2 regions of the Cutibacterium nasicola genome follow, and region 2 is predicted to be linked to the other one. Evidence: predicted binding sites of a transcription regulator. Region 2 holds the regulator's gene; the other holds the start of a gene.
What was found. Region 2 encodes HrcA, which represses chaperone genes, less so after heat shock. Its sites were predicted from a motif close to TTGGCACTCGNNNNNNNCGAGTGCCAA; they were not measured.

Region 1: a site for HrcA is predicted at 3,928-3,954, ahead of groES (co-chaperone GroES). Genes of this name have one in related genera too.

Annotation. Positions count from the first base shown of each region.
Region 1 covers NZ_CP199745.2:433,449-440,958, reverse strand. Annotated here, with positions in the region: gene ACUCCZ_RS02050 (alanine/glycine:cation symporter family protein) at 1-1,499, shown strand, start outside; gene groL (chaperonin GroEL) at 1,872-3,467, opposite strand; gene groES (co-chaperone GroES) at 3,479-3,775, opposite strand; gene ACUCCZ_RS02035 (LppM family (lipo)protein) at 3,988-4,878, opposite strand; partial or broken gene ACUCCZ_RS02030 (LppM family (lipo)protein) at 5,260-6,018, opposite strand; gene ACUCCZ_RS02025 (THUMP-like domain-containing protein) at 6,042-7,229, opposite strand; gene ACUCCZ_RS02020 (hypothetical protein) at 7,481-7,510, shown strand, end outside.
Region 2 covers NZ_CP199745.2:1,362,265-1,369,774, forward strand. Annotated here, with positions in the region: gene ACUCCZ_RS06320 (zinc-dependent dehydrogenase) at 1-472, shown strand, start outside; gene ACUCCZ_RS06325 (16S rRNA (uracil(1498)-N(3))-methyltransferase) at 491-1,231, opposite strand; gene dnaJ (molecular chaperone DnaJ) at 1,228-2,403, opposite strand; gene hrcA (heat-inducible transcriptional repressor HrcA) at 2,407-3,426, opposite strand; gene ACUCCZ_RS06340 (MBL fold metallo-hydrolase) at 3,564-4,292, shown strand; gene ACUCCZ_RS06345 (inositol monophosphatase family protein) at 4,262-5,023, opposite strand; gene ACUCCZ_RS06350 (DUF3097 domain-containing protein) at 5,020-5,898, opposite strand; gene hemW (radical SAM family heme chaperone HemW) at 5,983-7,161, opposite strand; gene ACUCCZ_RS06360 (ABC transporter substrate-binding protein) at 7,313-7,510, shown strand, end outside.

The sequences.
Region 1 (7,510 bases), 930 kb from region 2:
CGTCAATTCGTCACTCCGGCCATGTGCTGCGGGGCCACTTCTCCCGTCACACCGATCCTGGTGACGTCACCAGCTTCCAGGCACTGGCAACCGAGTTGTCAGGTACCGTCGGCCTGGGAAACATCGCCGGTGTTGCCATCGCGATCGCGACTGGCGGACCAGGCGCATCCTTCTGGATCGCTGCTGCCGGTCTGGTCGGCATGAGCGTCAAGATGTCCGAGGCGACCCTCGGTGTGAAGTTCCGCGTCGTCAATGAGGATGGGACCACCTCCGGAGGCCCGATGTACTACCTGCGTGACGGCCTGGCCTCGATCGGCAAGCCCAAGCTCGGTCGCGTGCTCGCCACCTTGTTCGCCATCTGTACTGCCTTCGGTGTCATCGGTGCGGGCAACATGTTCCAGTCCAACCAGGCCGCCTATCAGCTGGCGATGTTCGCCGGTGGCAAGGACTCCTGGATCGGCACCCACATGTGGGTTGTCGGCCTGCTGTTCGCGATCCTCGTCGGCCTCGTCATCGTCGGCGGTGCCTCCAAGATTGGCGCTGCCACCTCCAAGATCGTCCCCTTCATGGGCATCCTCTACGTCATCATGTGCCTCGCCGTCATTGGCGCCAATATTTCTCAGGTGGGTGACGCCTTCATGTCCATTTGGTCTGGCGCCTTTACCGGCCACGGCGTCGCCGGTGGGGTACTTGGCGTACTCATCGTCGGAGTGCAGCGTGCCGCGTTCTCGAACGCAGCCGGTGTCGGTACCGCGGGCATCGCCCACTCTGCCGTGAAGACCCGCCGTCCGGCCCAGGAGGGTTTCGTCGCGATGTGGGAGCCGTTCATCGACTCAGTCGTCGTCTGCACCATGACGGCCATCACCATCATCATTACCGGTGTCTACAAGGATTCCCAGGCCGATGGTGTTCAGATGACCGCCCACGCCCTCAAGACGGTTGCCCCGTGGTTCAGCTCCCTGCTGACCCTGGCCGTCGTGCTCTTCGCCTTCTCGACCATGCTGTCCTACTCCTTCTACGGCAAGAAGGCTGTTGGTTTCCTGTTCGGAAACTCAGCCACTGCCGAGCGCATCTACAACGGCATCTTCCTGCTCCTGCTGGTTGTCGGTGCGGCCACCAACATGACCTCGATCCTCGGCCTGGCCGACGCCATGCTCTTCCTCATGGCTGTCCCGAACGTGCTCGGCATGTACTTCCTCGCCCGGGTCGTGGCTCGCGAGATCAAGGGTCACCGGGAGCGTGTGGACGCCGGCGTCATTCCTCAGGTGCCTGAGGACGCTCAGGCCGGCATGATGATTGCCAACGAGGCCACCTCGGAACAGCTCAAGACTGCTGACGAGGAGTACGCGCTGCGTGCGGCAGCCATGGACGCTCGCAGCAAGGAGCTCGATCTGGGGCACACGGCTCCCGACACCGAGCGTGACTACCTGGAGCACCTGCCCGAGAACCATGAGTTGTTCACCACCATGGACCGTGACGGCAAGCCGCTCGAGGACTGACACCACGTACGCGTCGTGATGGGCCCGGGGACTGTTCCCCGGGCCCAGTTGCTTGGTGGGGACATTCGACACCAGAGCACTTGGTCACGTGACGGAGTTGTCACCATGCCCGCCGGGCCAGTACCCGCAACGCCCGTGGAACTCCTGAAAGGAAGACCGGTCCGTGCCATCCCAGGTGGCAGCCCTCCCCTGTCTTGTCGAGATTTCCACACGTACGTCGGGTCATCGAACAGACCACACGTCGGACCCTCTCGTGCTCGGGCGAGCGGCAACCAGACCGAACGAGAAGCCGGCCATTCATGGCGAGCACGAGCAACGGGCCCCGGAACCATGTGGTTCCGGGGCCCGTTGCGATCAGAGAGGATCAGTGACTCAGTTGTCGTCGTCCTCGTCCTCCGGCTTGTCCACCACGAGGGTCTCGGTGGTGAGCAGCAGAGCAGCGATGGAGGCGGCATTGGCCAGGGCGGAGCGGGTCACCTTGACGGGGTCGATGACACCGTCGGCGATGAGGTCCACGTACTGACCGGTCTTGCCGTTGTAGCCGTGTCCGGGCTCCATCTCGGCGACCTTGGAGACGATGACGTAGCCGGGCTCGCCACCGTTCTCGGCAATCCAGCGCAGCGGCTCACGAACGGCCTTGGCGACGATCTGGACACCGGCCTTCTCGTCACCCTCGAGGTGAAGGTTCTCGTCGAGTACGTGCGCGGCGTGGATGAGGGCGGAGCCGCCACCGGCGACGATGCCCTCCTCGATCGCGGCACGGGTCGCGGAGACAGCATCCTCGATGCGGTGCTTCTTCTCGTTGAGCTCGACCTCAGTGGCCGCACCCACGCGAATGACACACACGCCACCGGCGAGCTTGGCGATACGCTCCTGGAGCTTCTCGCGGTCCCACTCGGAGTCGGAGTTGTCATACTCAGCACGCAGCTGGGCGACGCGTCCCTCGACGTCGGCCTTGGAGCCGGCACCGTCGACGATCGTGGTGTTGTCCTTGGTGACGACGACCTTCTTGGCGCGACCCAGGACCTCAAGGCCCACCTGGTCAAGCTTGAGCCCGACCTCGGGGGCGACAACCTGACCACCGGTGAGGGTGGCAATGTCCTGCAGCATGGCCTTGCGGCGGTCACCGAAGGCCGGAGCCTTGACGGCCACCGAGTTGAAGGTGCCGCGGATCTTGTTGACGACGAGGGTGCTCAGGGCCTCCCCGTCAACGTCCTCGGCCACGATGAACAAGCTGCCGTGGGCTGCGATGACCTTCTCCAACAGCGGGAGCAGGTCGTTCATCGACGAGATCTTGCCGGAGTGGATGAGGATGTAAGGATCCTCGATCACGGCCTCCATGCGGTCCTGGTCGGTGACCATGTAGGGCGACAGATAGCCCTTGTCGAACTGCATGCCCTCGGTGAAGTCGAGCTCGGTGCCGAAGGTCTGGGACTCGTCGACGGTGATGACGCCGTCCTTGCCAACCTTGTCGAAAGCCTGGGCAATGAGGGAGCCGATGGTCTCGTCACGGCTGGAGATGGTGGCGACGCTGGCCATGTCCGAGGTGGTGTCGATGGCGCGCGAGATGGAGCGAAGCTCCTCCACGACGGCGTCGACAGCCTTCTCGATACCGCGCTTGAGGCCGACCGGGTTGGCCCCGGAGGCCACGGCGCGCAATCCCTCGTGGACGAGGGCCTGGGCGAGCACGGTGGCGGTGGTGGTTCCATCACCGGCCACGTCGTTGGTCTTGGTGGCGACCTCCTTGGCGAGCTGGGCGCCGAGGTTCTCGTAAGGATCGGTGAGGTCGACCTCCTTGGCGACGGTCACGCCGTCGTTGGTGATGGTCGGGGCTCCCCACTTCTTGTCGAGAACGACATAGCGGCCCTTGGGGCCGAGGGTCACCTTGACGGTGTCGGCGAGGGTGTCGACGCCGCGCTCGAGGGCGCGACGGGCCTCCTCGTCAAACTGAAGCTGCTTGGCTGCCATGTATCAGCGCCTCACTTCTCGACGACGGCGAGGATGTCGCGAGCGTTGAGGAGCAGGTACTCCTGGCCGTCGTACTTGACCTCGGTGCCGCCGTACTTGGAGAAGATGACGACGTCACCCTCCTTGACATCCATGGGAACGCGGGTGCCCTTGTCGTCGACACGACCGGGGCCGGCGGAGATGACCTTGCCCTCCTGCGGCTTCTCCTTGGCGGTGTCCGGAATGACGAGACCAGAAGCGGTCGTCTGCTCGGCCTCGAGAGGCTGGACGAGGACGCGGTCCTCGAGCGGCTTGATCGTGGTTGCCACGTCAAGACCCCTTTCTACTGAAGACGGATTGTGTCGTTGTCTCTCGCCAGGGGTTGCGAGCCCCGAGCGCCACGGACCGTCAGCGTCGCGGGTGCTTGAGGTCCGTTGGCACACTCACCACGAGAGTGCCAATTACGAAAGTACACCCGTGGTTGGCACTCAGGCAAAGGGAGTGCCAGAAATGACGCTCCGCATATCGATATCGGCAGTCGTCAGCTGGATCCGTGGTTCTTCCAGAAGTCGTCAGGATGTGACGGCGGCTGCTGATCAGGTTGAGCAGCGCCCGTCGCATTCCCCGGAACATGTCCCCACGGCTGGTCTGACTGGCTCGGACTCTGGTAGGGCGGCTGCTGTGCCTGGGGATTACCCTGAGGCTGCCCGGGGTACTGCATCGCCCACGGGGTATCACCGTTCTCCGGCTTGCTCGCCCTCTGACCCTTCTTCTTGAACAGGACAGCCACGACGACCCCGATGATCGCCAAGACTGACACCGCGACGACGATCCAGACCCACGTCGGCACACCGTTGTTGCGCTCACCGGTGGCGCTGAGACCCTCACTCGAGAACATGTCCTTGGGATCGGTCCAAGTGACGGTATTCCCGTCGACCTTGCTCGATCCAGAGTGGTTCAGCACCTTGCCGGGGAAGATGATGGAGACCTTGAAATCGCTGAACATGCTTGCGTCAAGGGACTCGGTGGAACCACCTGCGCCATCGAAATAGCCGTTGTTCATCTTGAAGGTCACCTTGTCCCTGTCAAAGGTGACCTTGCTGCCTTCATTACCCTTGTTGTACTCGGCTGCGGTGACGTCACCCGAGTAGGTGCAGCCGATGTATTGATCGTCCTCGAATTTCTCGCCCTTGGCGTTCGAGGTTCCCCCGCCGACACCCTTCGTGTCGTCACAGTCGGAGAACTGGGAGGTGAGGTCCTCCCCCGACATGTCGGCCATGGACTTGGAAATGCCAACGGTGGCCTTGACGTGGATGTGATCCTCGTCCTTGATCTCCATCGCCGTGTCGAATTTGACGCACCCGGCGAGCAACAACAGGGGTGCAAGAAGCACGGCAAGACAGCGTCTCAGATGGCGGGATACACTCTGCATGCCACCATGACACCACAGACATGGGGTCTGACGGTAGGTCCACCTGGCAACAAGCACGTACCATGACGGCCCTCGGTGGACATTCCAGTGCACTTTTGAGCCTCTTCTCGTCACCCCATGTGCGACTCATGACACGGGTCCTGGCAACCACGTGATTCCAGGATCCTCACGTACCCGGAATCAGTGTGAGTCCGGACCAGGCTCACCGCCAGGACCATGGGGCGACCGATGGACTCCTCGAGCAGGGCCATGATCCGGATTCTGCGGTCCTCGCGGCAGACACGGCTGTCCCGGTAGCGGCCCGGGACGACCCTGCGGCGGCCCGCCCCCGGGATTGGGCATGCCTGGCTGACACGGGACACCGGTCGACTGGCCATTCTTCCTCTTGCTCATGACCACTGCTGCAACGGCACCACCCATGGGGACGACGACCACCGCAAGGACCACCCATGCCCAGCCCGGGAAGCCAGCTCCGCGCTTGCCCGAGGCTTCCAAGCCCGAATGGGACTCAAGGTCCTTGATGTCGGTCCAGGTCACGGTCCTGCCGTCAACCCTGCTCGATCCCGAGTGGCTCAGGACCTTGCCGGGGAAAGTCACAGAGACCTTGAAGTCAGAGATCTTGGCTGAACTACCCAACTGCGAGGAGTCAAATCGGGAAAGGGCATCCCAGAGACCAGAACCATCACAACGAAACCGGACCTTGTCGTCGTCAAAGGCGACGAAAATTGGGCCGTCGCCCTTGACGTCTTGCGAGGGCGTGGCCGACGGTTTTGCACCACGCGGAGACGGGGACGACTGGCCCGTCAGCTCAGCGACCGTCATCGTGCTGGTCACCGTGCAGCCCACATATTTGTCGTTGTCAAAGGGCCTGACCGTCATCGCGCCGGCAGCGTTCCCATCCGACTCATACAATCTTGCGAGTTCTGAGCAATCGCGAAGCTCTTTCGTGACGTCCTCGGCCTCGCCTCCCGCGAGCTCGTCGAGGGTCGACTTGAGAGCGCCGACAGTAATGGTTACATCAACATGGTTTTCGTCCTTGATGACGAAACCAGCGTTGAACTTTCCGCAACCTGACAGCACAAGGAGCGGAGTCAACAGCAATGCAACGAGGTATCTTGCTGAACGCCGAGTGGTCACCACGAACACATGACATCACAGACAGGTCAATTCTGGATACGGCTTGGTGATAAGTGAAGTCGGTCGCACACCAAGGCCTTGGCGTTTTGACCTGTCGGAGTGCATATGAGAGTGACAGAACGTGGTCCAGAGGGCTTGAGCCTTCGTCGCCACGCAACGGGATCGACGTCGACACCGCGCTTCTTGATCTCGATGGTTCCGACGCGATGGTCACGTACCCAGGAACGCAGGGTCCTGACGTCGAGAGGGAGTACGTCCTTGACGGCAAACCACGTCAACCACGCAGAATTGACCGGGGCGTCCGCAGTGAGGTAGGCGATGCCGTCAGACACCATGCGCAGCGAGTCGTCAATCGCCGAGAGACTGCCAGCCCGAATGGCTGCCGGGTGGGGCTCAGCCACGAAGGGACCCACATCACCAATGTCCGGATCGGGTAGCGCACCGGGCAGCTCAAGGGTCGTCTCAGGGCTCACGAGAATGGCACGGTCGCCCGACCACAAGTCGCCGAGCCCGGACCACAGCGTCGCCTCAACCAGATCCCCGCGATGGCCCACGTACGTGACGGGTGTGCCGGGCAGTTGAGAGCGATCGACTCCTGGCCCGAGCTTGACCACGGTCGGCGCCACGGCGATCACCTTTTCCACGAAGGACCATGACGGCTGCACATCCTCCAAGCGCCAGGTCCGGCCTCGCCCAGTGCGCCGAGCGGGGTCAAGCATGACGACCGTGGTGTCGGACGCATCCTTGAGCAGGTCACCGGCGACCTCGGCGGCATCGGCACACAACACGGTGGCTCCGGGGAGGTTGTGGCGGGCCAGTTCGGCGGTCGCAGGGTCGATCTCGACAGCGGTCACCCTCAAGCCAGCCTCGAGGTATGCCCGGGAGTCCGCGCCGCATGCGCAACCCAGGTCAATGACGTTCGTGAACCCTGCGGAGACCAAGCATTGTGCACGCCATCGGGAGACGTCGCCGCGGGTGGCCTGCTCGAGACCATCGCGGGTCCACAGCATGTCTTCTCCGACCGGACCAACCTTGCTGACGGATCGACGCCTCAGGCTGATCTGGTCGAGGGCCGCAGCAGCGAGATCGGCATTCATGTGACGCCGCAGTCGGCTCGCGGCGGACAGCGAATCCGGATCAGGTTCAGCGCCGGCGAGGTCTAGGGCGGCGATCCCTTCATCTCCGGCCAGACGGCGTGCCACGGTGCGATCCACGCTGCCACCATAGAGGTACTTTCGAACAGTTTGGGTACACTCTTCGGGCGAGACATCGCTTTGCACTGTTTTCCGTACGAGGAGCAACCAGTACCGTCGTGGCCATCACCACTTACGAGAATCGATCACGATTTACCCAACGCCTGCAGTCCCGGGGGTCCAGGAACATGACCTCTGAGGAAGATCCTTCGCGCCGTTCTGCAGGGTGGTACGTCCATCACTTCATCGGTTCAGCCTGTCAGCTCGGAGCCATGGCAACGACCTACTACGGGTCGCGCACC
Region 2 (7,510 bases):
CGGCACCATCGTCATGGTCGACATCAACGCCGAGCGCCTCGCGATGTCCGCCGCTGCCGTCAAACCTGACATCACTATCGACGCCTCTCAAGCCGATGCCGTTGCTAAGGTCATGGAGCTTACGAACGGTCGCGGTGCCGACGTCATCATTACCGCAACCCCGGCCAACATCACCCAGGAGCAGGCCTTGGCCATGGCCGCCCGCAATGGCCGTATCTCATTCTTCGGCGGGCTGCCGAAGGCGAATCCGACGATCACGTGCGACTCGAACCTGGTCCACTACCGTCAGCTCCATATTCATGGCGCCAACGGCTCGGCCCCCGAGCACAACAAGCGTGCCCTGCAGTACATCGCGTCGGGGCAGGTGCCGGTCAAGGACCTCATTACGCGCCATGTGAAGCTTGACGACGTCATGACAGTCTTCGACATCGTCGCGAAGGGCGAGGCCATCAAAGTAACGGTCGAGCCCTGATCCCAACCCACGACGTTCTCAACGGCAGGCGGTGAGGTTGGCCATGGCCCGCAACTGGGCTAAGCCAACCACGCCGGCGGTCGAAGTTCTCAACACCCCATCCGATACCGTCACAGGGCATGCACCAGCCGCGACGAGAGCGTCCACTTCTTGGTCGGTGATGCCCCCCTCTGGGCCGACAATGAAGATCACCTCACCGAATGCCGGCAATTCCTGATGCACCAGTGGTTCGGTGGCCGACTCATGCAAAATATAAGCGGCTTCGGCACTGCGAATCCGCTCAACAACCTCACGAGTCTGCGCCAATTCTACCTGCGGTATACGAAAACGTCGAGACTGTTTGGTGGCCTCTCGGGCAGCCGCCTGCCATCTCGCGACACCCTTGGTCTGCTTGTCGCCCTTCCAGCGCACAATGCTCCGATCTGCCTGCCAGGCCAAGATCTCGTGAACTCCCATCTCGGTGAGGGTCGCCACCGCGAGCTCGGCACGGTCTGATTTCGGCAAGGCCTGGACGGCAACCCAGCGGTGGGCAGTGACAGGTGCCTCAAACACCTCGATCACCTTGACGCTCACGGACGCCTTCGTCACCTCGACGGCAGGTCCGCGCACCGCATGGCCCTCACCGTCGGTAACGAGGACGGTCTCCCCCACCCGAATGCGGCGCACCGAACCAGCATGGTGCCCTTCCGCCCCGGTGATCTCGACCACCGACTCGAGGGTGGCCCCAGCAATCTTTCCGAGGAAGCAGGCGTCGCTCATCCGCCGAAGGCTTCCTTGATGCGGGAGAACATGCCGCGTCCACCCGACTTCTCGACGGACGCCGACACCTTGGTCTCTCCGCGGGCCTCGGCCAGCTGGCACAGCAGGTCCTTCTGGTGGGAGTCGAGCTTGGTCGGGGTCTGAACGATGAAGGTGACGCCTAGGTCACCGCGTCCACCACGCCGCAGCCGCGGCACTCCACGCTCGGACACGACGATGCGGGTTCCCGACTGGGTTCCTGCCGGCACCTCGACGTTGACCGACTTCTCGGACTCCTCGAAGTCCTCGCGATCGGCCTCCAGGGTGTGCACCGCGACATTGGTTCCCAGTGCAGCCGCGGTCATCGGGATCGTGACGACCATCTCGAGGTTGTCTCCCTCGCGGGTGAAGACCTCGTGCGGGCTGACCGTCATCTCGATGTACAGGTCTCCGGCCGGGCCGCCACCGGGCCCCACCTCTCCCTGGGAATCCAGGTGGATCCGGTTGCCGTCAGCAACTCCGGCAGGGATCTTGACGTTGATGGTGCGGGTGGTGCGCACCCGCCCCTCACCGGAGCACTCCTGGCACGGATCGGGGATCACCGTGCCGTAGCCACGACAGGTCGGGCAGGGCTGGCTCGTGCGAATGTCACCAAGGAGGGACCGCTGCACCGTGATGACCTCGCCGCGCCCTTGGCAGGTGTGGCAGGTCACCGGCTCCGAGCCGGACTGTGCTCCCTTACCTTGACACTTCGGACACACCACCGCGGTGTCGACGTCCAGCGGTTTGGTGACGCCGAACACCGCCTCAGCCAAGCTCAGGCGCATCCGCACCAAGGCGTCCTGGCCGCGTCGGGTCCGGGAGCGGGGCCCACGTCCGCCACCGCCGAAGGAGGTTCCGCCACCGAACATGGCGTCCACGAGGTTGGTGAAGTCGAATCCGGCAGTGCTGAATCCGCCCTCGCCGAATCCACCCATGCGGGCGTTCGGGTCTCCGCCACGGTCGAAGACGGCGCGCTTCTGCGGGTCCTGGAGCACCTCATAGGCTTCCTGGACCTTCTTGAACTCGTCCTCCGATCCCGGCCCAGCGACATCGGGGTGAAGTTTCATGGCCTTGCGGCGATAAGCCTTCTTGATCTCGTCGGCGCTCGCATCACGGGAAACGCCAAGAATCTCGTAGTAGTCGTTGCTCAAGAATCATCCTTCTGCCAGGAACCGGCCCACATAGCGGGCCACGGCTCGCACAGCTGCCATGGTTGAGGGGTAGTCCATTCGGGTGGGCCCGACGACGCCAAGACCCGACAAGGCGTCCTCAGGACCATAGGTGCTCGCCACCAGCGAGGTCGATTGGAAGGGCACATCAGTGTTCTCAGCGCCAATACGCACCGTGATTTCGCCAGCCTCCCCCGCAGTCGCCTCGCCGAGCAGTCGCATCAGGACAACCTGCTCCTCAAGGGCTTCCAGGACGGGACGCACCGTCGTCTCCCACTGTGCACCGAACGCGGTGAGATTGGGAACTCCAGCAACGACCACCCGGGCGGACGGGTCAATGGCGAGGATCTCGACAATGGCGGCGATCACCGAGGCCGCTTGTCGGCCTTCGCCCGGCCCCAGATCTTCCACGAGCCGAGTAAGGGAGTCGGCCGCCTCAGTAACTGTCAATCCGACGAGAGACTCATTCAGCCGGGTGCGAAGAACGGCGAGATTCTCCTCGTCATGACCAGGAAGCTCGACAACCTGCTGTTCCACCGATCCCGACGACATGATGAGCACGATGAGAACGCGGTCGGTCGACAAGCTCACCAATTCGAGGTGACGGATCGTCGCCGTCGTCGCCACCGGGTACTGCATGATGGCGACCTGGTGGGTGATCTGGGCGAGCAGTCGCACCGTGCGACGCACGATATCGTCGAGGTCGACAGCTCCGGTCATGAAGGCCCGGATGGCTCGACGCTCAGGCTCGGACAGCGGTTTGAGGGTGGCAATCCGGTCGACGAAGAGGCGATACCCCTTGTCAGTCGGAATACGACCGGCGCTGGTGTGGGGGTGGGTGATGTACCCCTCCTCCTCCAGCACGGCCATGTCATTGCGCACGGTTGCCGGGGACACTCGAAGTCCGTGACGTTCCACCAATGCCTTGGAACCCACCGGCTCCTTGCTGGAGACGAAATCGGTGACGATGGCCTTGAGCACGTCGAGCTTGCGGTCGTCGAGCACAATCCCTCCTCACGCGATCCCGTCGGCTACGAGTCCCACTTTGGCACTCTCAGGTGCCGAGTGCCACCTTATCGCGTTCGCCCGTAGTGCTTCGGTCTCTCTCGCTGGTAGCACATTCCCGTGCCACACTGGTGGCCATGTCGACGAACCCCGAGACTCCCCAGTGGTCCGCTCTCACTGCCCGGGTGTGGACGACCGTCGTCGAATCGGAAACCGTCACCTGCGGACTGGTCGCCGGCGACGATCACGTCCTCCTCATCGACACCGGGTCGACTCCCGAGCAGGGACACGCCCTGGCGATGTCGGCGGCACGCATGCTGGGTCGTCCGGTTGATCGGGTCGTCGTCACCCACCACCACTATGACCACAGCGGCGGGCTTCCCGGAATTGACGGGGTTGAGGCCTGGATGCACGAGGCCGCCCTGGCCCACTGTCCTGGTCTCGACGTCGATCACCCCATCTCACTGATGGCCTATGTCGATCTGGGTGGGATCGGCGCTGAGGTCATCCATCCCGGCCCGGCCCACACCGACGGGGACCTCGTCGTCATCATCTGCGACGAGAGGGTGACCTTCGTCGGAGACCTGGTGGAGACCGCTGGCCAGCCACAGTCCGACGAGACGACCGACCTCCGGGGCTGGCCGCGAGCCATCGACTCGGTCATCACCGGTACTGGTGGTGCAGGCATCTACGTGCCTGGCCACGGGCACCCCGTTGACGCCACCGCCGTCATGACACAGAGGGGTGAGCTCGCCGCGAGGATCCCCGTCGACATCCCGCTCACCCCGGTGGGCCGGCACATTCCCCCCAGCTGGCCTGCCGCCAGTCCGACACATCAGCGCAACAGTTCAGCAATCACCCGGTAGGCCTCTTCGTCGGCTGCGACGACGAGTCTCCCCGACATCTCGCGAGGCCCGTACTCGGCCCCGTCCACGGTGCGAACGACTCCGCCGAGCTCGCGCACCATGAGGGCACCAGGCAGGTGATCCCACGGGTAGGAGTGCTGATAGACGGTGACGTCGTTCTCCCCCAGGCAGATCAGGGGGTAGTCGACCGCACAGCACCACTTCGACATCAGCCACTTCACCTGTGGGGAGCCGACCTTGTAGGCCTCGTGGGTGGTCGCGGCACGAATCGGGGTGCGGGCCCCTCCCCGGGTCACCGCCTCACCGTCACAGGTGACCCCGGCACCCTGCTCGGAGCACCACATGTGACCGTGCTGAGGCTGCCAGATCCAGGCCCTCACCGTTTCTCCACGCTTGAGCTGAGCGAGCATGACCCCGTGGTCCACCGACCCGTGGACGAAATTCTTCGTACCGTCGATGGGATCAATGACCCAAGCCAGGTCAGCGTCCGGGACGGCATCAAGGATGGTCGGGTCGGCGAAGGCTGATTCCTCCCCGACGACGACCCCGCCGGCGTGCTCGGTCAACGCCGCACCAAGCGCCTTCTCAGCCTGGCGATCGGCGTCGGTGACGAAGTCTCCGGGCTTCTTCTGGTGGATCTGGTGATCCTGGAGCGACCGGAACCGCGGATCAACGATCCTGGCGCTGACGTCCCGGATGAGGTCGCAGACCGTCTCGACGTCGATGCTCATGCCATCTCCTCATCTTCCAACTCGTCGACGTGGTCGCAGGTGACGAAGTCGATGAGTTTCTCCATCTCGGTGTTGAACCGTGGATCCAGGTCGTGCCAGTCACGCACTCTGCTCAGCATGGCCTGCCAGGCCTTGCCGACATCAGACTGGGTGGAGTGTGGCACACCGAGGCGTTTCAGGGTGCCGAGCTTGAAATCCTCGTCCATCGGGACCTCCGGCCACTCTTGACGACCGATCCGCTCGGGCTTGATGGCCTGCCAGATGTCGATGAAGCGATGTCCGGTGATCATGACGTACTCGCCATATCCGCCACGTCGCACCTCGTCCGCCACGCGAGATTCTTTGGTCCCGGCGACAAGGTGGTCGACGAGAACTCCCAGTCGATGCCCTGGACCTGGCTTGAACTCGGCGACGATCCCGACCAGGTCATCCATGCCGCCCATGTATTCCACGACGACCCCGACATGACGCAGGTCGTCTCCCCAGATCTTCTCGACGAGTTCGGCGTCGTGGCGCCCCTCGACATAGATGCGGCTGGGAAGGGCAACGCGAGCAGGCTCAGCATCTCCGGCGATGGACCCCGACGCGGTGTGCGTGCTGCTCGCACTGCCTTGACGAGGGGGAATACACAGATTGACGGGCTTGCCATCCACCCAGAAACCCGGACCGATGGGGAAGGACTTGCGCTTGCCCATGCGATCCTCGAGCACGACCAGACCGTTCTGCCACGCGACGACGGCCCCGACGTACCCGCTCGACGGATCCTCGACAACCATGTCGAGTTCCAACGGCATGTCGACGCTCTTCTTCATGTGAGAGGTGCGCCAGCCGCTTGCGAGGACGTCGTGGGAGTACCGGTCGATCACAGTAGCCACTGTATTGCCACGCATGACCATGCCGACAAGCCGCGCATCACCAGCTGAAACAACGCACTCGGCATGAGCATCCGCACTATGACCTCACACCAGCAGATCGGTGATGATCCGATCGGCCACCATTCGCCCGGACAGATTGAGCATCAGGCGACCGTTCTGGATCGCCCCGAGCCCTTGCTCCTCGACGTGGTAGGCCCGGTGACGTTCCACCTCCGTCAGCTGGGACAACGGCAACCCGTCAACCAGACGCAGCCGCAACAGCACCGTCTCCTCGTGGCGCTGCCGCGCATTGAGGACCTCGTGGTCCTCAACAGGTAGACGACCCTCGGTCAGCCTGCTCCGGTACGTGGCCGGATGCTTGACGTTCCACCATCTCGTCCCGTTCACGTGCGAGTGGGCTCCAGGACCAATTCCCCACCAGTCATGTCCCAGCCAGTACGCCATGTTGTGGCGACACCGGTGGTCATGACCGTCGCGGGCTCGGCCCCAGTTCGACACCTCGTAGTTGACGTAACCGGCTTCAGTGAGGACCTTCTCGGCGATGAGGTACTTGTCGGCAAGGTCGTCCTCATCGGTCATCGGCAGTTCACCACGCCGGATGCGCGCTGCCAGCCTGGTGCCCTCCTCGACGATGAGGGAGTAGGCGGAAATGTGATCGGGCTCAGCCTCCAGCGCGGCGCCGAGAGTGCGTCGCCAGGAGCCGAGGTCCTCGCCGGGAGCACCGAAGATGAGATCGAGGCTGACGTCGTCGAATCCCACCTGACGGGCCAGCTTCGCCATCTTCACGGCATGACCAGGACGGTGACGACGATCCAGAATCGTCAGGACGGCCTCGTCGGAGGACTGCATCCCCATGGACAACCGGTTGATCCCGGCTTCGAGCAGCCCGGAGAGCACGTCCTCGTCAAGGGTTTCCGGGTTGGCCTCCGTGGTGATCTCGGCGGCATCGTCGACCCCCCACACGGTACGAACGTGATCGACGAGCTCCCCCAGTTGACCTGGGGCGAGCATCGTCGGAGTGCCTCCCCCGAAGAAGATGGTCGACGCCTCCGGACGCCGTCCCAACGTCTGCCCAGCAAGGTCCAACTCGCGATGAGCCGCCTCCAGGTAGCTGGAGATGGCGTCGTGGTCCATGGCTGAGAGGACATAAGTGTTGAAGTCGCAGTACCCACACCGGGAGGCGCAGAACGGAACGTGCAGATAGATGCTCCACGGTCCGTCGGTCGGACTAAGTTGCGGCCGGTCGCCATCTGCGTGCGTCATGATCCTCCTGGGTCACAAGGTACGAATGTCGCTCCTGGATGATGCCACCTGAGTCAGTTACGGCTGGGCCACGACAGGTCACAGCTATTCGGATGGCGAACACCAGGTTCAACGTGTGAAGTTTCAATAGTTTGAGGTTTAAGCTGCCACCATGACTATCTCTCGCCGTCACTTCCTCACCGCATCCGCCGGTTTGGCCACTGCCGCAGTTCTGACCGCATGCGGATCGAACACCGGCGGCGTCTCCACCAATTCGAAGTCGAGCGCCCCTTCGAGTGGCTCCGGAAAGATCGTCCAGTGGTACCACGAGTACGGTGAGAAGGGCGTCCAGCAGGCCGTCAGTCGCTAT